Regions from separate parts of the Azospirillum ramasamyi genome, predicted to be linked through region 1. Evidence: riboswitches for the same ligand, from Rfam matches in the RefSeq annotation. Region 1 holds a riboswitch; each other region holds the start of a gene.

Region 1 (7,281 bases):
TGCAAGAGAGAGCGCTTGTCTATGGTATCTTTGCGACAGACCGCAATTCGCCAGACTCGGGTCGGACTCCCAAGGTGAGCGCCGATTCGCTGATCCCCGGGACTCGATTCCATCGATCCAGGGGTCAGCCGATCGCCGGGCACAGGGCCGGCCAAGGGGCTGCGGCGTCGCCTCCGACACCGCCTGTCCGGCCATCCGCGCCGGAGGGACGTCGCGGGGTGGCGCGTTCGGATTGGCGGTGAGAGGACGAAACCTCGAAGCTGGCTGTGGCCGCAAGGCGGCAGCCCGGCGCGTGTCGACCGGGCCGTCCTGGCTGCTCTCGTCAGCGCCGTTCGGCGGTTCCGGTCCGTCGCGCCGTATGCTTCGCCCACAACAGACGCTGCGTCCAGGCGGCCCGACCGGTCGCGCGGGTTCCCTGGGTCGCGCCGTTGAGGACCGTATATGGCCAAGCGCATGCTGGTGGACGCCACGCACCCGGAGGAAACCCGGGTCGCCGTGGTCAATGGTAACCGGCTGGAAGAACTCGACTTCGAGATCGCCAGCCGCAAGCAGCTGAAGGGCAATATCTACCTCGCGAAAGTGACGCGGGTCGAGCCTTCGCTCCAGGCGGCCTTCGTGGAATATGGCGGAAACCGCCACGGCTTCCTCGCCTTCTCCGAAATCCACCCCGACTATTACCGCATCCCCGTCGCCGACCGCGAAGCCCTGCTGGCCGAAGAGCGCCGGTTGGAGGAGCAGGCGGAAGCCCGCGCCGAGGCCGCCGCCGACGGCGCCGTGATGGGCGAGCCGATCCGCCCCGAGCAGGTGGTCGAGGAATGGTCGCCGATGCCCTCCCCCATCGCGCCGGAGGCGTCCGACGAGGATGCCGGCGACGAGGACGACGAGGAAGAGAACGGCGTAGACGAGAACGGTGCCGGCGAGCACTCCGCCCCGTCCGAAGGCGCCGTCCCCTCCGCGGACGCCCCCGACATGCTGGGCGGCGACGAGGATGAAGAGGTCGAGACCCAGCGCCGCCGCTCGCGCCCGCTGCGCTCCTACAAGATTCAGGAAGTGGTGAAGCGCCGGCAGGTCATGCTGGTGCAGGTGACGAAGGAGGAGCGCGGCAACAAGGGCGCCGCCCTGACCACCTACCTGTCGCTGCCCGGCCGCTACTGCGTCCTGATGCCCAACACCGGCCGCGGCGGCGGGATTTCCCGCAAGATCACCAACCCGGCCGATCGCAAGCGCCTGAAGGAAATCCTGTCGGATCTCGACATTCCCGACGGCATGGCGGTCATCCTGCGCACCGCCGGCCTGGAGCGTTCCAAGCCCGAGATCAAGCGCGACCTGGAATATCTGCTGCGCCTGTGGGACGACATCCGCGAACAGACGCTGAAGTCTTCCGCGCCCTGCCTCATCTATGAAGAGGCGAACCTGATCAAGCGGTCGATCCGCGATCTGTACTCCAACGACATCGACGAGATCTGGGTCGAGGGCGAGGCCGGCTTCCGCACGGCGCGCGAGTTCATGGACATGCTGATGCCGGGCCATTCCCAGCGCGTCCAGCTGTACCGCGACAGCCAGATCCCGCTGTTCCACCGCTATCAGGTGGAAACGCAGATCGACGCCATCCACAGCCCGGTGGTGCAGCTGCGCTCCGGCGGCTACATCGTCATCAACCCGACCGAGGCGCTGGTTTCCATCGACGTCAACTCCGGCAAGTCGACCCGCGAGCGCAACATCGAGGAAACCGCCTACAAGACCAACCTGGAGGCCGCCGACGAGGTGGCGCGCCAGCTGCGTCTTCGCGATCTGGCCGGCCTGATCGTCATCGACTTCATCGACATGGAGGAGCCGCGTAACAACGCCGCCGTCGAGCGCCGCATGAAGGAGGCGATGAAGAACGACCGGGCGCGCATCCAGCTCGGCCGCATCTCCGCCTTCGGCCTCCTGGAGCTGTCGCGTCAGCGTCTGCGCCCGTCGCTGCTGGAGACCAACTTCGAGCGCTGCCCGCACTGCTCCGGCACCGGCGTCGTCCGTTCGGTCGAGTCCGCCTCGCTGCACGTCCTGCGCGCCATCGAGGAAGAGGGTATCCGCAAGCGGTCGTCGGAGATCACCATCTACGTCCCGACCTCCATCGCGCTCTACATCCTCAACCAGAAGCGCGGTGAGCTGGCCAAGATCGAGGAACGTCACAACTTCCACGTCATGGTCCAGGCCGACGACGGCCTGATCGCCCCCGACCACCGTCTGGAGCGCAACAAGGCCCGCCTGCCCGACGAGGACGGTCCGCTGGTCAGCGCCGACCGCGCTATGGCCGAGACCGACCGTGCGCTCGCCGCCGAGCCGGTCGTCGCGCCGGTCGAGGAGGAGACCGACGTCGAGACCGCCCAGGCCGAGGAAGCCGGCGAGCGCGCCGAGGCCAATGGCGCCAATGGCGAAGGCAATGGCGAGGATCGCCGTCGCCGCCGTCGTCGCCGCCGTGGCCGTGGCCGTGACCGCGAGGAAGGCCGCGTCGAAGGCGATACCGCCGGTGTTGGCGAGGACGCCGAGGAAACCGAGGAGACGGGCGACGAGACTGTCGGAACCGCCCTGCCGGTTGCCGCCGAGGCGATCCCCGGCGCGGCCATCTCCGAGCCGGCCGAAGACGACGACTCGGACGAGGACGACAACGAGGGCGAGGGCGAGGGCGAGGGCGACGAGGAAACCGGCGCCGACGCCGACGATCGCAACGGCGACGGCCGCAAGAAGCGCCGCCGCGGCAAGCGCGGTGGTCGCCGCCGGTCCCGCCGCGAGGGTATGGAAGGGCTGGAGGGCGGCGAGGAAACCGCTGCCGAACAGTCGCCCGCCGCTCCGGCCGAAGCCGCTCCCGTCCAGACTCCGGCCGAGACGTCCGACCTCGACTGGATCCTGGCCGGCGAGAGCGCTCCGGCACCCGTCGAGGAGGAGGCCCCGGTTCCGGTGCCTGCGACCGAGCCGCCGGTCACCGCCACGGCCCCGGCCGAAGCCGCCGAACCCGTCGCCGAGAAGGCTCCGGCCAAGAAGGCGTCGCGCAAGCGCAAGGCCGCTGCCGAGGCTCCGGTCGAGGCCGCTCCGGCCGTCGCCGAAGCGCCGGCAAAGGGCCGCAAGCGCAAGGCCGCCGCTCCGGTCGAAGCCCCGGCGCAAGCTGCGGCCGAACCGGTGACGGAGAAGGCCCCGGCCAAGAAGGCGTCGCGCAAGCGCAAGGCCGCTGCCGAGGCTCCGGTCGAGGCCGCTCCGGCCGTCATCGAAGCGCCGGCGAAGAGCCGTAAGCGCAAGGCCGCCGCCGCGGAAGCCCCGGCCGAGGTCGCGACCGACGCGGCTCCGGCCAAGAAGGCGTCGCGCAAGCGCAAGGCCGCCGCCGAAGCTCCGGCCGAAGCCGCTCCCGCCGCCGCCCCGGCAGCGCCCGAGCCGGCTCCGGCAGCCGCTTCGGAACCTGCCGCGACTCCTGCTGCGGCCGGCGATGACGGCGATGCCTCCGCCAAGCCGCGCCGCGGTTGGTGGAAGCGGTAAGCCCAACGGCCCGTTTGAAGCTCTGGAACGGGAAAAGGCGCCGCGAGGCGCCTTTTCCTTTTCCCGGACGTTATCTCCCTGCCACAGGACAGGTCGGACCATGAGCAAGGCCTTCACCCGCGAGAACGATACGCCGGACGACGATGAACTCGACGATCCGGCACCGCTTCCGCAAGGGTTCAAGAACTACATGACCCCGCCCGGCTTCCAGCGCATGCAGGAGGAGTTGCGCCACCTGCTGCGGGTGGAGCGGCCGAAGGTGGTGGAGGTGGTTTCCTGGGCCGCCGGCAATGGCGACCGGTCGGAGAACGGCGATTACCTCTATGGCAAGAAGCGCCTGCGCGAGATCGACCGTCGCATCCGCTTCCTGAACAAGCGGTTGGAATCGGCGGTGGTGGTCAATCCGCAGGACCAGAAGAACCGGGAACAGGTCTTCTTCGGCGCCACCGTCACCTATGCCCGCGAGGACGGTTCCGAGAACACCGTCACCATTGTCGGCGCCGACGAGGTCGACCCCGACCGCGGCCATGTCAGCTGGATTTCCCCCATCGCCCGCGCGCTGCTGAAGGCGCGGGAGGGAGATCTGGTGGACGTGCACACGCCGGCGGGGATGGAGCAGGTGGAGGTTCTGGCGATCAGCTACGCGGATTAAGCGGGGGCGTTAGACCCCCCATCCTAAGCCTCCCCCGCTCTCGGCCGACCGAAGGTCGATCCGATCACGGAAGAGGTCGGGTGGGGGGTCAACACCCCAAACTCACTCATCCCGCCGGCTGGTAGATCTCACCGCCCGACTCGCGGAACTTCTGCGACATCTCGGCCATGCCGGACTCCGCGGCATCGCGGATTTCCTGCGTGATCTTCATCGAACAGAATTTCGGCCCGCACATCGAACAGAAATGCGCGGTCTTGGCCCCTTCGGCCGGCAGGGTCTCGTCGTGATAGGCCATCGCCGTGTCGGGGTCGAGCGACAGGGCGAACTGGTCGCGCCAGCGGAAGGAGAAACGGGCGCGCGACATGGCATCGTCGCGCAGCCGCACCGCCGGATGGCCCTTGGCGAGGTCGGCGGCATGGGCGGCTATCCTGTAGGCGATGACGCCGGCCTTCACGTCGTCGCGGTCAGGCAGGCCCAGATGCTCCTTCGGCGTGACGTAGCAGAGCATCGCCGTGCCGAACCAGCCGATCATCGCCGCCCCGATGGCGCTGGTGATGTGGTCGTAACCCGGCGCGATGTCCGTCACCAGCGGCCCCAAGGTGTAGAAGGGCGCCTCGCCGCACAGGGCCAGCTGCTTTTCGACATTGTGCTTGATCTTGTGCATGGGCACATGGCCCGGCCCCTCGATCATCACCTGCACGTCGCGCGCCCAGGCGATCTTCGTCAGCTCGCCCAGGGTTTCCAGCTCGGCGAACTGGGCGGCGTCGTTGGCGTCGGCCTGGCTGCCCGGCCGCAAGCCGTCGCCCATCGACAGCGCCACGTCATAGGCACGGCAGATTTCGACGATGTCGGCGAAATGGTCGTAGAGGAAGTTCTCGCGGTGATGCGCCAGGCACCATTTGGCGATGATCGAGCCGCCGCGCGAGACGATGCCCGTCACCCGCTTGGCCGTCAGCGGGATATGGGCCAGCCGCAGGCCGGCATGGATGGTGAAGTAATCGACGCCCTGCTCCGCCTGTTCGATCAGCGTGTCGCGGAACAGCTCCCAGGTCAGATCCTCGGCCCTGCCCTTCACCTTCTCCAGCGCCTGATAGATCGGAACCGTGCCGATCGGCACCGGGGAGTTGCGCAGGATCCATTCGCGGGTCTGATGGATGTCGGCGCCGGTGGACAGGTCCATCACCGTGTCGGCGCCCCAGCGGATCGCCCAGACCATCTTCTCCACCTCCTCCTCGATGGAGGAGGTCACGGCGGAATTGCCGATGTTGGCGTTGATCTTGGTCAGGAAGTTGCGGCCGATGATCATCGGCTCCGACTCGGGATGGTTGACGTTGGACGGGATGATCGCCCGCCCGCGCGCCACCTCGTCGCGGACGAATTCCGGCGTGATGAGGTCGGGAATCCCGGCCCCGAAATCCTCGCCGTCGCGTGCTGCGTCCAGCGCGGCGGCACGGCCCAGATTCTCGCGGACGGCGATGTACTCCATCTCCGCGGTGACGATGCCGGCGCGGGCATAAGCCATCTGCGTAACGGCCGCGCCGCCCTTGGCGCGCAGCACGCCGCCGTGTGTGGCCTCCACATCGCCACGGGCCAGGATCCAGCCGCGGCGATGCCTGGCCAGACCGGCCCGCACATCGATCGCCACGCTCTCGTCGGTGTAGGGTCCGGAGGCGTCATAGACGGTCAGCGGCGTCTCGCCGCCCGACAGCAGGATTTCGCGCATGGCAACCCGCAGGTCGGGGAAGCGCGTGCCCGGCACATGGATTTTCCGCGACGACGGCAGCGGGCCGGTCGAAATGCGGATCGCGGTTTCGTTGAAGTCCTTAGGCATTGGGTTTCTCCGTCGGAGTTGGGCGGACAAACCCGGGACTGCGGACGGAGGTGCGGTGTCTTCGTGCGGGCCGTTCCCTGACTTGGGCGTTGCCCGCTGCGGTCATCGCCCACAGCGGGTGTCGATACGGCCGGACGCGGCCGATATGCGGCCCGTCACGAGGTCCCTCCCTTCGCCGGTATGACCCGGATCAGGTTCGAAGGGTCACCACGCTGCCGCAGACGCTTGGCGCCGTCCGGCCGTTGGTATCTCAGCCCCCTGTCGGGACCCCCCTGGAATGCGCCCATCCTGCCGGGACGGACACCCCCTGTCAAAAGGAAAGGACCGCGGACGATCCGTAGACCGTACGGCATGGGTGCCGCGTCACATCCATCGTTTCAGACGGACATAGATCATCGGCAGCAGTGCCGACAGCAGCATCAGCCCCAAGGCGCCGGGATAGCCGAAAAGCGAGCCGGTCCCCGGCATCTGCTGGAAATTCATGCCGCCGATGCTGGCGACAAGGGTCGGCGGAAACAGCAGGACGGTCAGGACCGAGACGATCTTGACGATCTCGTTCTGCTCCACGTTGATCTGGCCCAGCGCGGTGTCCAGCGCCAACGCGACCTTGCCGGCCTGGAAACGGGCATACTGGTCGAGTCCGCGCAGATCCTGCAGCGTCGTCTTGGCCCAGCGCCGCGTCGCCTTGCCGGGGTTCCAGCCATCGCCGCGCGCCAGGAAATCGGTCATGCGCGACAGGCTGGCCAGGCTGATGCGGGCCTTGCCGATCAGATGGCCGGCATGGCCGATGCGCTTCAGCGTCTGGGCGTCGTCCAGGGTTTCGCCGCGCGAGCGCAGCTTGCGCCCGCGGAAAAACCGGCGGTTCAGCGCGTCCAGCTCCACCCCGGTCCGCCGCAGCACGGCAGAGGTGCGGTCGACCATCCCGTCCACCAGCGCCGCCAGAACCAGCTCGCCGCGCGAGGCGGGCAGCTGCCCATGGATTGCGCGGCGGCGGAAGGCCAGCAGTGCCTGCGGATCGATGTCGTGGATGGTGACCAGCCGGCGCCCTGCCAGCACGAAGCTGACGGTGGCGATGCGCGGCTCGTCGGTGTCGGCCCAGACCAGGGCGGTGACGGTCATGGTCAGGACGCCGCCGGCCACGCGCAGGCGGCTCGATTCCTCGATCTCCGCCATCTGCTCGCGGGTGGGCAGGCTGGTGCCGATCAGCGCCTCCGCCCGTGCCAGATCCTCGGCGGTCGGGTTGATCAGATCCAGCCAGACGGTGGCCTCGGGCAGCGGCCCCGCGTCG
Region 2 (7,281 bases), on a different replicon from region 1:
GGTCCGGCCGTCCTGCGTCACGCAGTTCAGCGTCCCGGAGCCCCGCATGCAGACGGTCTTGCCGTTGACCGTCTGGCAGGCGAGGGAGACGGCCTGCGCCGGGACGGTCGAGGCCGCGTACAGAAGGGCGGGTGCGACGAGTGTCAGGATCATCGGGAACTTCGCCATCGGTGGCCTCCCGGACGAAAGAGGTGGGCAGGGGGCGGCTCAGCGGCGAAGGCCGGTCAGCGACTGGGCGGCGCTGTTGCCGAGGCCGGCGGTGACGTTGGTGCCGACCCCGACATTGGTACTGACCAGGGGGCCGCGGCCGCTGAAGTTCAGCCCGACTTGAACGCCATTGCCCTGTATGCCGAGCAGCTTCTGGCCGGCCGTGTTGCCGATCCCGGCCGCGACGTTGGTGGCGGTGCCGACATTGGTGCTGACCAGCGGGCCGACACCGTAGATGGGGGCGCCGCCCTGGAGAACGGTGCCCTGCTGCTGCGCCGAATTGCCGATGCCGGCGCCGACATTGGTGGCGTTGGCTACGTTGGTGCTGACCAGACCGGGCACCGCCATCATCGACGGCATGCCGGTGCCCGCACCGGTCCTGGGCTGCGCCAGGGCGGGTGTCGCGAGCAGGGCGGCGGCGAGGGTACCGAGAGCGATTTTGCGGATCATGGCGGGAGTTCCTTCGGTGGGGGGGAGGATTCGGGCTTCCGCGCCTCGGCTTTCTTGACCGGCCTTGTTGCCCGGCGTTGTCGAGGAAATCTTGCCCAAATGCCTGAAACGGCTCTGTGAGCTGCCCCACAACTGCGGGCGTTTTCCTCGAAAAGCTCCGGCGGGCGGGACCGGACAAAGGAACGCTCCGGCCGGATGCCGGCCGGAGCGAGGTCGGGGGAGGAAGCCGGGTGGGGGAAGGCGGTCAGCGCTGCTTGACGAGGGCGCTCTGTCCCGCCCAGTTGCCGGTGCCGGCGGACAGGTTCTGCATGGAACTGTGGTTGAAGGGGCCGACCAGCCCGCCCGAACGCTGGAGCACGGTGCCGTGCTGCAGGGCGGTGTTGCCGATGCCGGCCGCCGTGTTGCCGATATTGGCGACCGAGCCGCCGCTCAGCAGGCCGCCGCTCCTCTGCATCACCGTCGCCTGCTGGCCGGCGTGGTTGCCGATGCCCGCGGCGGTGTTGCCGACCGTCGCCATCGACCCGCCGCCGAACACGCCGCCGCTGCGCTGCTTCACGAAGGCGTCCTGGCTGGCGGTGTTGCCGATGCCGGCGGCGAGGTTGGTGACGGTGGCGACGTTCGGACCGGCGAAGGAGCCCTTGGACTTCTGCATGACCAGCGCGCTCTGGTTGGCGGTGTTGCCGATCCCGGCCGCGGTGTTGGAGATGTCGGAGATGTTCTGGGCCATCGCCGGGGCGGCGAACAGGGCGAGCGAGGCGAAGCCGGTCAGCAGGGAGGTGCGGATCATGATCTGGTCTCCTGTCTTGGGGCCGCGGGATGCGGCGTGTTGCCGATGGACAGACCCTACCCAAGCCCCGGATTCCGGGATGTGAGCCGCTCCACACCTGTCCTGCTTTTATCGATCGGCGCCGGTCCGCGCCGCACTTTCCGCTGTCCGCAATGCCGGCATCCCCGCCGTTGACAGACGGCGCGATGGTCTTCTAGGCTCCATCCCGTTCCCAGGGGAGCCTCGTCAAGGAGGCTGAGACACCCGCCGGCCCGGTCCTTCGCGTCCGGGCGACGCGGCAACCCTTCGAACCTGATCCGGGTCATGCCGGCGTAGGGATGCGGGACGAGAAGGCCTTCGAGGCCGACGCGCAGATCCATACCCCACAGGCTTGTCCCGGATTCGTTTGTTGCTCCACCGGTCGGTGCCGCTTGGAGAGAACGGGGCGGGGAGGGTGCGGTGAGCGCGATCGACGACAGCATGATCTACGACAGGGTTCTGGCCTTCATGGAGGCCGACATCGGAACCGGGGCGGCGGCCGACGAGGCCTTCAATGCCCTGGCGCTGGCGGTCTTCGCCCATCAGTTCGAGCACAACCAGCCCTATCGCCGCTTCGCCATGCAGCGCGGCCGGACGCCGCGCGGGGTCAGGAGCTGGCGCGACATCCCGGCGGTGCCGATCAACGCCTTCAAGGATCTGACGCTCAGCTGCCGCCCGGCGGAGGAGTCCGTCCGCATCTTCATGACCAGCGGCACCACCAAGGGCGGCATCCGCGGGCAGATCCACCACGCGACTTTGACGGTCTACGATCGCTCCATGCTGCTCAACTTCCGCCGCCGCTTCATGCCGGGAGAGGGGCGGATGGCGATGGGCATCCTGTTTCCGACCGAGACGGCGATGCCGAACTCCTCGCTCGCCCATTACCTGGAGCTGGCGCGGGCGGAATGCGGCACGCCGGACAGCCGCCATTGGATCGGCGAGGCGGGCATCGACACCGCCGGGCTCTATGACCGGCTGGACGCCGCAGAACGGTCGGGGCAGCCCTTCGCCCTGCTGGGCGCCAGCTATGGCTTCGTGCATCTGATGGACGCCATGGCGCGCGACGGCCGCCGCTTCTCCCTGCCGGAAGGGAGCCGCATCCTCGACACCGGCGGTTTCAAGGGCCAGTCGCGGGAACTGGAGCCTGACGAGTTCTACGGCCGGCTGGCCGAGTTCTTCGGCGTGCCGCGCCGGCTCTGCATCAACATGTACGGCATGACGGAGCTGAGCACCCAGTTCTACGACGACGGCAACGCTGTCTGCCCGTCGCTGAAATCCGGGCCGCACTGGATCCGCAGCCGCGTCGTCGATCCGTTGTCCGGCCGGGACGTGCCGCCCGGCAGCATGGGCGTGCTGGTCCACCATGATCTGGCCCATGTCAACTCCGTCGCCGCCATCCTGACCGAGGATGCCGGCATCCTGGAGGAGGGCGGATTCCGCCTGCTCGGCCGCGTCGCCGGGGCGCAGGCCAAGGGCTGCTCGCTGGCGGTGGAGGATTTCCTCGCCGCCGCGCGCGGTTGAGGGGGGAGCGCGGCCTTGGCCTTCGGCGACGAACCGGAACCGGCCGGCCATCTGCCCGGCCTGCCGCCGGACGCGGTGGAGCGGCGCGTGCTGACCTTCGGGTCGGGCGATGCGGCGCTGCGCGTGGCGGTGCCGGTGCTGGATGCCGGGCAGGTGGAGCGGGTCGCCGCGACGGTCCGGGCGGCGGCGCGCGGCTATCTGAAGACGCTGCCGACGGCGCACGTCGTCGCGGTGATCGACGCGGCGGTGCAACGGCTGCTCGACCGCGAGGATCCCTGGCGCCGCCGGGCGGAGCGGCTGTTGCCCGCCGTCACCGGCTATGATCCCGAGATGGTCAGGCTGGGGCTGACCGGCTATCTGAAGACCTTCCGCGCGCATGAGCTGCGCCGCTTCCTGGCGGAGGATTTCGCCAACCCGCTGGTGCTGGACGAGTTCCAGCCGGCGCCCAAGGGCGGCTTCACCCGCGCCTTCGGCCCCGACCTGCTGCTGCATGTCTGGGCGGGCAATGTGCCGGGGCTGCCGCTGTGGAGCCTGATCTCGGGCCTGCTGGTGAAATCCGGCACGGTCGGCAAGCTGCCCAGCGCCGAGCCGCTGTTCGCGGGCTGGTTCGCGCAGTTGCTGGCGGAGATCGACCCACGGCTGGGCGAGTGTCTGGCCGTGGTGTGGTGGAAGGGCGGCGACGCGGCGGCGGAGCGGGCTTGGCTGGCCCGGGCCGACACGGTGGTCGCCTATGGCGGCAACGCGGCGCTGGCGGCGATCCGCGACCGGGTGCCGGTGACCACCCGCTTCCTGCCCTACGGCCACAAGATCAGCTTCGCGCTGGTGTCGCGCGCCGCCCTGGACCCGCGGCGGGCGGCGGAGACGGCGCGGCTGGCCGCCCATGACATCGCCCGCTACGACCAGCAGGGCTGCTATTCGCCGCAGACCCTGTTCGTCGAGCGCGGCGGCCGGCTGTCGCCGCAGGATTTCGCCGCCATGCTCGCCCATGAACTGGCGGCGCAGGCGCGCAAGCACCCGCGCCGCGCCCTGTCGATGGCGGAGGCCGGGGAGGTCGCCGGCTGGCGCGACGGGCAGGCGTTGCGCGGCCTCGACGGATCCGGCCATCTGCTGCTGTCGGACCCGGCGGGCGGCTGGTGCGTGTCCTGCACCGACGCGCCGGACGGTCTGGTGCCGACCGCGCTGAACCGGACGATCGCCGTGGTCGCGGTGGACGATCTGGCCGAGGTGGCGGGCCGCGTCGCCCCGCACCGCGCCGTGCTGCAGACCGCGGGCATCGCCGCGCCGCCGGAGGAGCTGTTCCGGCTGGCCGGGCCGCTGGGGGCGGCGGGAGTGACGCGGCTCTGCGCGCTCGGCGCCATGACCGCGCCGGAGGCGGGCTGGCACCATGACGGCCGGTTCAACCTGCTGGATCTGGTGACGGTGACGGAGATCGAACGGTCGGCGGAAGCGCTGGCGGAGGGATTGGCCCGCTATGCCGACTGAACCGCCGGCCTTCCTGAGTTTCGAGGGCGTGCGCTTCGATTACGGCGCCGCCGCCATCGTCGACGGCGTCGACTGGGCGGTCGGCCGGGGTGCCGTTCATTGCCTGCTGGGGCGCAGCGGCTGCGGCAAGACCACGCTGCTGAAGCTGGCCGCCGGGCTGCTCGCCCCCGCCGCCGGACGGGTGCGGCTGGACGGCGCGGCGGTGCGCGGGCCGGGCGATGCGGTGGGCTTCGTCTTCCAGGCGCCGACGCTGCTGGAATGGCTGACGGTGCTCGACAATGTGCTGCTGCCGGTGACGCTGCACCGCCGCGCCACCGCCGAGGACCGCGCCCGCGCGCTGGATCTGCTGGAGCGGATCGGGCTGGCGGGGCTGTCGGGGCGGGGACCGCGGGCGCTGTCGGGCGGCCAGCAGAGCCGGGTGGCGCTGGCCCGCGCGCTGATCGCCGATCCGGCGCTGCTTCTGCTCGACGAGCCCTTCGCCGCTCTGGATGCCCTCACGCGCGAGGAGTTGCAGGAGGATCTGCTGCGGCTGTGCGCGCAGCGCGGCACCACCGCGCTGTTCGTCACCCACGACATCGCCGAGGCGGTCTATCTGGGCGACCGCGTGGCGGTGATGGCGGACGGGCGGCTGCGCCACAGCGTCTCCATCGACCTGCCGCGCCCGCGCCCGCGCGATCTGCGCTATGACCCGCGGTTCAACGCGCTGTGCCGCGAACTGCGCCACGCCATGGACGGCGCGGCCGGCGTCCTGCGGGCGGAGGCGGCGGAATGATGGCCCGCATCGCCGCGATCCTGCTGCCGCTGCTGCTTCTGGCGGGGTGGGAGGGCTATTGCCGCTGGTCGGGGATTCCGGCGCTGGTGCTGCCGCCGCCCTCCGCCGTGGGCGCGGCGCTGTGGAGCGGTCTGGCGAGCGGACGGCTGCTGCCGCATCTGGCGGTGACGGCGGCGGAGATGGCGCTGGGGCTCGGCATCGGCTGCCTCGTCGGGTTCGCCGCCGGGGTGGCGCTGGCGGAGGTCGCGGGGCTGCGCCGCCTGCTCTATCCCTATGTCATCGCCAGCCAGGTGGTGCCGAAACTGGCGCTGGCGCCGCTGTTCATCCTGTGGTTCGGCTTCGGCATGACCTCCACCGTCGCCATCACGGCGCTGATCTGCTTCTTCCCGCTGCTGGAGAACACGCTGACGGGCCTCGACCGTGTCGATCCGGCCAAGCGGGAGCTGTTCCGCATGCTGCGCGCCGGGCGCTGGCGCACCCTGACGCGGCTGAAGATTCCGTCCGGCCTGCCGGTGATCCTCGCCGGGCTGCGGGTGGCGGTGGTGCTGGCGCTGGTCGGCGCCGTGGTGGGGGAGTTCATCGGCGGGCGCCAGGGGCTGGGCGCCTCGATCATCGCCGCGCAGGGGATGATGGACACGCCGCTGATGTTCGCCCTGTTCGCGGTCATCACCGCGCTGGGCATGCTGGTGTATCAGGCCACGCTGCTGTTCGAGCGGTGGCTGCTGTCTCGACAGGCGAAAGGATAACCGGGAATGGGGCGGGGAATGGGGCTGTTTTCTCGGGCGGCGGGGATGTCCGCCCTTGTCGGGGCGCTGCTGCTGGGCGGCCTGTCGGGCGCGCTTGCCCAGGCATTGGACAAGGTGACGGTGGCGGGCTGGAGCCAGCCGATCAGCGAGATTACCAATCTGCTGGCCGAACCCGACAAGGGCTTTTTCAAGGCCAAGGGCATCGCGCTGGACTATGTGCCCGGCACCGGCGGCGGGTCGGCGATCCAGACCATGCTGACCGGCAAGGCCGACATCGCCTTCACCGATCCCGCCGCCCTCTATCTGGCGCTGGACAAGGGCGAGAAGCTGGTCGCCATCTACAACATCTATCCGCAGAATGTCTTCAACGTGGTGTCGCCCAAGGCCAGCGGCATCACCAGGCCGGCCGACCTGAAGGGCAAGCGCGTCGGCGTGTACAGCCTGTCGAGCGGCACCCGGCAGAATCTGGCCGTGCTGCTGCATCAGGTCGGCTTGAGCGAGAAGGACGTGACCATCGAGGTGACCGGCCTGCTGAACTTCGCCCCGGTGATCCAGGGGCAGGTGGACGCCACGGCGGCGACCGACACCGGCCTCTACGTCGCGCGGCTGAAGGGGCTGCCCGAGGTGACTGTGATCGAGGTGCGCGACAGCCTGAACCTGCCGAGCGACATCTTCGTGGTGACGGAGGAGACCTACCGCAACAAGAAGCCGCTGCTCGCCCGCTTCCTCGCCGCCTATCGCGACAGCGCCGCCTGGATGATCGCCAACCCGGAGGAGGCGGCCCGCATCGCCGTCACCCGCGCCATCAACGGGTCGGACGAGGCGGTCAACCTGGGCATCATCAAGCTGCGCAACGCCTCCAGCGTCTCGGAGACGACGGAGCGCGAGGGGCTGGGCGCCTTCGATCCCGGCGTGATGCAGAAGGGCGCCGACACCTTCCACCAGCTGGGGCTGATCGCCCGCCCGCTCGACATGGGCGCGGTGGTGCGCACCGACCTGATCCCACCCAAGCAGTAACGGGACCGTCATGGATTTCCAGGGCAAGGCCATCCTCGTCACCGGCGCCGGGCGCGGCATCGGCGCCGCCATCGCCCGCGCCTTCGCCGCGGAAGGGGCCATGGTGGCGGTCAACTACCTGCGCAACAAGGCGGCGGCGGAAGCGGTGGCGGCGGAATGCCGGGCGCTGGGCGGCGACGGGCTGCCGCTGCGCGCCGACGTGACCGACGCGGCGGCGGTCGCCGGGATGGTGGAGACGGCGGTGGCGGAGTTCGGCGGGCTGGACGTCGTCGTCAACAACG
Region 3 (7,281 bases), 110 kb from region 1:
CCCCATGGCCATCGTCCCATGGGCCATGAGGCGGAGGACGAACGTCCCTACGGCGTCGAGCCGGAGTTCGTGGAAGAGATCGTCGCCCTGCTGCGCGCCCGCGAACGCGACGCCGTTCTGGCGCGGCTGGAGGGGCTGCACGCCGCCGACATCGCCGACCTGATCGAGCAGGCCGACCCGGCCGAGCGCGCCGAACTGATCGACCTGCTGCCGGCGGAGCTGGACGGCGAGGTGCTGTCCAACCTGAACCCGGATCTGCGCGAATCGCTGATCGAGCGGTTCGAGCCGCAGGAGCTGGCCGCCGCCGTCGCCGACCTCGACACCGACGACGCCGTCGAGCTGATCGAGGATCTGGACGCGGTGACGCGGGCGCAGATCCTGGCGAACCTGCCCGACGCCGAACGCGCGCTGGTGCAGGAGAACCTGACCTACGCCGAGGACAGCGCCGGCCGCATGATGCAGCGCGAGCTGGTCGCGGTGCCGGAATACTGGACGGTGGGCGAGACCATCGACTTCGTCCGGGCGGCGACCGACACGCTGCCGGAGGATTTCTACGACATCTTCATCGTCGACCCGATGCATCGGGTGCGGGGCGCGGTGCCGTTGTCGCGCCTGCTGCGCCAGCGCCGGGCCGTGCGCATCGCCGATCTGGTCACCGGCGAGGTCGACGCGATCCCCGCCACCATGGAGCGGGCGGAGGTCGCCAACCTGTTCCGCCAATACGCGCTGGTCTCCGCCCCGGTGGTGGATGCCGTCGGCCGGCTGATCGGCGTCATCACCGTCGACGACGTGGTCCGCATCATCGACGAGGAGGCGGAGGACGACCTGCGCAAGCTGAGCGGGTCGGGCGACACCGGCGTGTTCAGCGGCATCGCCGACATCGCCCGCGGCCGTGTCGGCTGGCTGACCGTCAACCTCGTCACCGCCTTCCTGGCCTCGGGCGTCATCTCGCTGTTCGAGGGCACCATCGAGCAGATCGTGGCGCTGGCGGTGCTGATGCCCATCGTCGCCTCGATGGGCGGCAATGCCGGGACGCAGACGCTGACCGTCGTCGTCCGCGCGCTGGCGACGCACGAGCTGTCCTCCGCCAACGCCATGCGGGTGGTGGGGAAGGAGCTGCTGGTCGGGCTGATCAACGGCGGCATCTTCGCCGTGATGGTGGGGGTGATCGCGCTGGTCTGGTACGGCCCGATGATCGGCATCGTCATCGGGCTCGCCATGATCATCAATCTGGTGGTGGCGGGGCTCAGCGGCGCGCTGATCCCGCTGGGGCTGGAAAAGCTGGGCGTCGATCCCGCGGTGTCCAGCGCGGTGTTCCTGACCACCATCACCGACGTGATCGGCTTCCTGGCCTTCCTGGGGCTGGCGTCGGCGTTCCTGCTGTGAGCGCCGCCCCGGAACGGCCGGAAGGCCCCGTTCGAGCCGGTCAGGCCGTCATTTCGGCATCACGCAGAAGGTGGTCTGCTGCATCAGGGCGCAATCCTTCTCCACCCCGCCGTCCAGCATCGACACCTCGACCTGGGTGATGACCAGGGTGCGGCCCGGCTTCACCACGCGGGCGCGGGCGATCATGACGTCGCCCTTGGCCGGCGACATCAGGTTGATCTTGAATTCCACCGCCAGCACCTCCGCCCCGGCGGGCATCAGGGTGAGCGCGGCATAGCCCCCGGCATTGTCGGCCAGCGTGCTGACCATGCCGGCATGGAAGAAGCCGTGCTGCTGCGTCAGGTCGGCGCGGAAGGGCAGCCGCATCTCGCAGAAGCCGGGCTCCATCGCCGCCATCTCGATGCCGAGCGTCCTGCAGATCGGCTGCTGTTCGAAGGACGCGAGGCAGCGCGCCTTCCAGTCGGGGGTGCGGGGTTCGAAAATGGCGGGCACGGTCGTAGCTCTCCGGCTTTAGGGGCGATGCGCGACAGCCTGCGTCAGCCGCCGCGCCGGATCAAGCGGCCGATTGGACAGCCGCAAGAGGCACGCCCCCCTCGCCGTCAGCCGCCGATCAGGCCCATCTGGGGGCTGGAGGGTTCGGCATAGGCCCGCATCGGCATGCGGCCGGCCAGATGGGCGCCGCGCCCGGCGCTGACCGCGTCGCGCATCGCCGCCGCCATCCGCACCGGATCGCGCGCCTTCGACACCGCGGTGTTCAGCAGCACCGCGGCGCAGCCCAGCTCCATCGCCAGCGCCGCGTCGGACGCGGTGCCGATGCCGGCGTCCAGCACCACCGGCACCGGGCTGCGGGCGCAGATCGTCTCGATGGCGTGCGGGTTGCGGATGCCCATGCCGGAGCCGATGAAGGCGCCCAGCGGCATCACCGCCGCCGCGCCCAGGTCGGCCAGCTTGCGGCAGGTGACGGGATCGTCGTTGCAATAGGGCAGCACGACGAAGCCGTCGTTCACCAGCTCCTCCGTCGCGCGCAGCAACTCCTCCACGTCGGGATAGAGCAGCTCGCGGTCGCCGATGACCTCCAGCTTGATCCAGGGGGTATCCAGCGCCTCGCGCGACAGCTGGGCGGTCAGCACGGCTTCCTTCGCGGTCATGCAGCCGGCGGTGTTGGGCAGCAGCCCGACCGGGCCGGCGGGGCGGTTGGCGGTGGCGCGGGCCAGCACGTCGACGAGGCTTTCCGAATAGCCGTCCAGGCTGATGCGCCGGATCGCCAGCGTGACCAGTTCGCTGCCGCTGGCCTCCAGCGCGTCGAGCATCACCTGCTGGTTCGGATAGCCGGCGGTGCCGAGGAACAGGCGCGAGCCGAAGCCGCGACCCGCGATGGTGAGGGTATCGGGAATGGTTTTGGACATGGTGGGAGCCTTTTCCAAGGCCCTCTCCCGCGCCGGGGGAGGGAGGAGCCCGCCGAAGGCGGGAGGGTGAGGAGAAGACCAAGGATCGAGAACCGAACGGCTCCTTGCGCCACCCCTCATCCTTCCCATGCCCCGCATGGGCCCCTTCCCTCTTCCGGGGCGGGAGAGGGAAAACAGGTTCAGCCGCCCTGGATCGGGCGGACGATTTCGAGGCTGTCGCCGGGCTGGAGCGGGGTTTCCGGCCAGCGGCGGCGGGGAACCACGGCACCGTTCAGGGCGACGGCGACGCCGAGCGTCCCCTCGGCGATGCCGCGCGCGGCCAGAAGCTCGGCGACCGAGGCGGCGGACAGCGGCTCTTCGCGGCCGTTGACGCGGAGGACGGCGCTCATGCGGCGGCTCCCGCCGCAACGAAGCGGTCGGCGGCGAAGGGGCGCAGCAGCGGGTCGGTCTCGCCGGTCAGCACCAGCCGGGCGATGCCGTCGGCGGTGACCGGAGTCAGCAGGATGCCGTTGCGGTGGTGGCCGGTCGCATGGATCAGGCCGGGGATGCCGCTCTCGCCCAGGATCGGCGCGTCGTCGCGGCTGCCGGGGCGGAATCCGACCCAGGTCTCCTCGATCGGCAGTTCGGCGATGCCGGGCAGGGCGCGCCAGGCGCCTTCCAGCAGGGCGAACTGGCCGCCGGCGGTCAGCCGGTCGTCGAAGCCGCGCTCCTCCGTCGTGGCGCCGATCAGCAGCCGGCCATCCAGCCGGGGGATCAGGTAGGTGCCGGGCGTCCACACCACATGGCGCAGCAGCGGCAGCCGCTGGTCCATGCGCAGGCAGACCATCTGCCCCTTGATCGGCCGCACCGGCGGTTTCGCGGCGGGCGGCAGTCCCGGCACGCCGGCCGACCAGGCCCCGGCGGCCAGAACCACCCGGTCGGCCCGGTGCAGAGTTGCAGCAACACGCACGCCAACCGCGCGTCCGCCCTCCACCGCCAGGGTCACCTCGCCGCACTGCTCATGCAGGCGGGCCCCGGCGGCCTCGGCGGCGCGGCGCAGGGCCGCCGCCACCTTGCGGTTGTCGACCTGATGGTCGCCGGCGCAGAACAGGGCGCCGGCCACGCCGGGCTGCAGGAAGGGCTCGCGCCGCCGCACCTCGGCCCCGCCCAGCCATTCCACCGGCAGACCGAGGTCGCGCTGGAAGCCGTGCAGGAAGCGGATTTTGGCGGCATCGTCGGCGTTGAGCGCGATGACCATGGTGCCTTCGGTGCGCAGGTCCACCGACATGCCGCTCGCCGCCTCCAGGTCGCAGGCGAAATCCGGCCACAGCGCCTGGGAGGCGCGGGTCAGCGGCAGCAGCCCGTCCTCGCCCGGTTCGGTCTCGACGCAGGCGGCCAGCATGCCGCCGGCGGCATGGGTGGCGCCGCGGCCCGCCTGTCCGCGCTCGAACAGATCGACGCGGCAGCCGGCCGACGCCAGCCTCCAGGCGATGGCAAGGCCGATGCAGCCGGCGCCGATGACGGCGACGGAAGGACGGCTTCCGGTTTCGGAAACGGATAACGGGTACGGATCGGGCGCATGAAGCATGCGGCGGCTCCCTTCGCTGGAATTACCCAGACAGGTTCGATGGGTGTGTTCTCAGCCGCGCGACCACCGCACGGCACCCCAGGCCTATGGCTTGCCTTATGCCAATGTTTTGCTGGTCCCACAAGCGGAATCGGCGATCACCCCATCAAGTTGTGCGACCGGATGCCACGGCCCGATACGGAATCTCCCGTATGAGGCCGGTGACCGATCCGAAGCTAAGTTGTCCGCAAATTGTCCGCAGGCCCGGCATCGATGAAACGATCAACGCGGCCGGTTTGCAGAATCAAACGACAAGCGACCGAGGAAACGTCCGCCATGCTGTCCTTCTTCCGCTCAGAGTCTGCGGCCTCCGGTGCCGTCCCGAATGCTGCCGAACCCGGCAACGCCGCCGCCGCGACGGCCGCAGCCGGACCGGAGGCGCCGATCCGCAGCCTGTGCCTGCCGGCGGCACGGATCGGCGCGGAGGCACTGGCGGGGCTGGGCTTCGCCGCCGGCGCCCCGGCGCTGGTGGTCGGCTTCGTGTCGCCTCATGTCGATTTCGCCGCCACCGCCCGCGCGGTGCGTTCCGCCCTGCCGGCGGCGACGCAGCTGGTGCTGGTCTCCACCGCGGGCGAGCTGTGCGCGGGGCAAGGGCAGCCGCTCTACCGCAAGGCCGCCGACCGCTGGGACAGCGTGGTCCTGCAGTCCTTCAGCCCGCGCCTCCTCGCCGGTATCAGCATCCACGCGGTCCCGCTGCATTGCGAGGATCTGCGCGGCGGCCGGCCGACCCGCGACGTCCCGGCACGGGTGGAGGCGATCCGCGGCGAGCTGGACCGCGTCCGCGTTCCCTTCGCGGTCGACAGCCACGACACGGTGGCGCTGACCTTCATCGACGGGCTGTCGGCCAGCGAAAGCTGGTTCATGGAGGCGGTCTACCGCTCCGGCCATTTCCCCTGCCTGTTCATCGGCGGTTCGGCCGGCGGCACGCTGGACTTCCGCAACACCCGCCTGTTCGACGGCCAGCGCGTGCTGGAGAACGCGGCGCTGACCATCTTCCTGAAGATGGCGCCCGGCATCCGTTACGGCATCTTCAAGTCGCAGAACTTCCGCCCGACCCAGACCCGCTTCGCGGTGGTGGACGCCGACCCGATGCGCCGCACAGTGCGTGGCGTGATCGACCGCGACGGCTTCGAGGTGGTGAGCTTCATCGACGCGCTGGCCCAGGCGCTGCGCTGCAAGCCGCAGGAGGTTCCGGCCAGGCTCGCCAAGAACACCTTCGCCATCGAGATGGAGGGGGAGCTGTTCGTGCGCTCCATCTCCGGCTTCGATTTCGAGAAGGGGGAGGTCGCCTTCTATTGCGACGTCAATCCCGGCGATTCGCTGTGCCTGGTGGAAGCCACCGATTTCGTCCGCCAGACCGATGACGACCTCAGGGCCTATCTGCGCGGCAAACCGCGGCCGGTGGGCGCCATCCTGAACGACTGCATCCTGCGCCGCCTGAACAACCCGGACCAGCTGTCGCGGGTGCATGCCTTCGACGGGCTGACGGCCGCCGGCTTCTCCACCTTCGGCGAGTTGCTGGGCATCAACATCAACGAGACCCTGTCGGCCCTGATGTTCTTCGAGGTCCCGCCCGGCACCGCCTTTCCCGACGACATGGTCGACCGCTTCCCGGTCCATTACGCCCGGTTCCAGAGCTATTTCATCGCCACCCGCTACAACCGGATGGAGTTGCTGAGCCGTATCCGCAACAGCGTGATCGAGCGGATGCGCAGCTACCTCGACGCCCTGGTCACGCTGAACAGCGGCGTGCAGGAAACCGCCAGCTACGCCGCGCGCATCGGCGGCTCCATGTCCGCCATCGAGGCGACGCTGAACCGCCATGCCGGCCTGTTCGACGGCCATGCCGAACGGAAGGAGGAGCTGGTCCGCGAGTTCAGCCAGCTGTCCACCGTGGTGAAGAGCATCGAGAAGGTTCTGTCGGTGATCGACGGCATCGCCAGCCAGACCAACCTGCTGGCGCTGAACGCCACCATCGAGGCGGCGCGGGCCGGTGAGGCGGGACGGGGCTTCGCGGTGGTCGCGGCGGAGGTGCGAAAGCTGGCCAACGACACCAAGCAGACGCTGGGCGACACCCGCCGCGCCATCGATCAGGTGGTGACCTCCGTCCGCTCGGTCGGCGGCCAGCTGGACGACACCAGCGCCCGCATGGACGAGGCCGCCACCGCCGCGCATGCCCTGCAGACCGACATCCACGCCGTCATCGACGAGGTGGAGGGGGCCCAGACGGCCATCGAAGGCCGCCTGTCCGATCTGAACGACCATGCCCGGCGGATGGAGGACATCAACCGTTACATCGGCTTCCTCAAGCAACTCGACCGTGCCGGCTGACGAGTCCGCGAAGGAAGTCCGGCACCTGGAAGGCGGGCAGCCCCTCTCCCGCGGAGGGGAGAGGGGGTTAAGGCATTGCCGGGCTCCTCAGATCGCCAGAGCCTTCACCCGCTCGCGCAGGGTCTGGCGGGCGGCTTCCGCTTCGCCGCGTGCGGCCGTCAGGTCGCGGGCCAGCGTGTCGAGGCGGTTCTCGGCCTCCGCCATCTTCGCCAGCGTGCGCTTGTGCAGGTCGCTGCCGGCGGGCAGGGCCTTCAGGTTCTCGCGCAGGCGGTCCTGGTCGGCGATGCGCTCCGCACGGTCGCGCTCCAGCTCGGCGATGCGTCGCTCCTTCTCGGCGACGGCGGTGCGCAGGCCGGCCAGCGCGGTCAGCGCCTGACGCACCTCCGCCGGCAGTTCGGCCGCGTCGGCGCGGGCGGCGATCTGGTCGGCGGTCAGGTCGGTCAGCACGATCCGCTCCTGCCGCGGCCGTTCCAGCGTGGCGGTCAGCGTCACCGTCTTGCCGGCCGGCACCGCCAGAGGCAGGCGGTAGGCGGTGGCGGTCGCGTCGGGCTT

The links. A riboswitch is a leader RNA that binds a small molecule or an ion and turns the genes downstream of it on or off. The one in region 1 is predicted to bind thiamine pyrophosphate.
Region 2: linked by a shared signal. The riboswitch ahead of DM194_RS20900 (LuxE/PaaK family acyltransferase) and the one ahead of thiC (phosphomethylpyrimidine synthase ThiC) in region 1 are both predicted to bind thiamine pyrophosphate.
Region 3: linked by a shared signal. The riboswitch ahead of thiO (glycine oxidase ThiO) and the one ahead of thiC (phosphomethylpyrimidine synthase ThiC) in region 1 are both predicted to bind thiamine pyrophosphate.

Annotation. Positions count from the first base shown of each region.
Region 1 covers NZ_CP029829.1:292,250-299,530, reverse strand. Annotated here, with positions in the region: gene DM194_RS01345 (Rne/Rng family ribonuclease) at 442-3,510, shown strand; gene greB (transcription elongation factor GreB) at 3,611-4,162, shown strand; gene thiC (phosphomethylpyrimidine synthase ThiC) at 4,269-5,993, opposite strand; TPP riboswitch at 6,144-6,277, opposite strand; gene DM194_RS01330 (magnesium transporter CorA family protein) at 6,357-7,281, opposite strand, start outside.
Region 2 covers NZ_CP029832.1:336,196-343,476, reverse strand. Annotated here, with positions in the region: gene DM194_RS20915 (hypothetical protein) at 1-168, opposite strand, end outside; gene DM194_RS20910 (hypothetical protein) at 208-657, opposite strand; gene DM194_RS20905 (hypothetical protein) at 902-1,444, opposite strand; TPP riboswitch at 1,648-1,780, shown strand; gene DM194_RS20900 (LuxE/PaaK family acyltransferase) at 1,904-2,983, shown strand; gene DM194_RS20895 (acyl-CoA reductase) at 2,999-4,465, shown strand; gene DM194_RS20890 (ABC transporter ATP-binding protein) at 4,455-5,237, shown strand; gene DM194_RS20885 (ABC transporter permease) at 5,234-5,983, shown strand; gene DM194_RS20880 (ABC transporter substrate-binding protein) at 6,029-7,000, shown strand; gene DM194_RS20875 (3-oxoacyl-ACP reductase) at 7,011-7,281, shown strand, end outside.
Region 3 covers NZ_CP029829.1:184,636-191,916, forward strand. Annotated here, with positions in the region: gene mgtE (magnesium transporter) at 1-1,386, shown strand, start outside; gene DM194_RS00825 (PaaI family thioesterase) at 1,435-1,878, opposite strand; gene thiG (thiazole synthase) at 1,986-2,792, opposite strand; gene thiS (sulfur carrier protein ThiS) at 2,972-3,181, opposite strand; gene thiO (glycine oxidase ThiO) at 3,178-4,359, opposite strand; TPP riboswitch at 4,351-4,450, opposite strand; gene DM194_RS28915 (methyl-accepting chemotaxis protein) at 4,675-6,729, shown strand; gene DM194_RS00850 (hypothetical protein) at 6,817-7,281, opposite strand, start outside.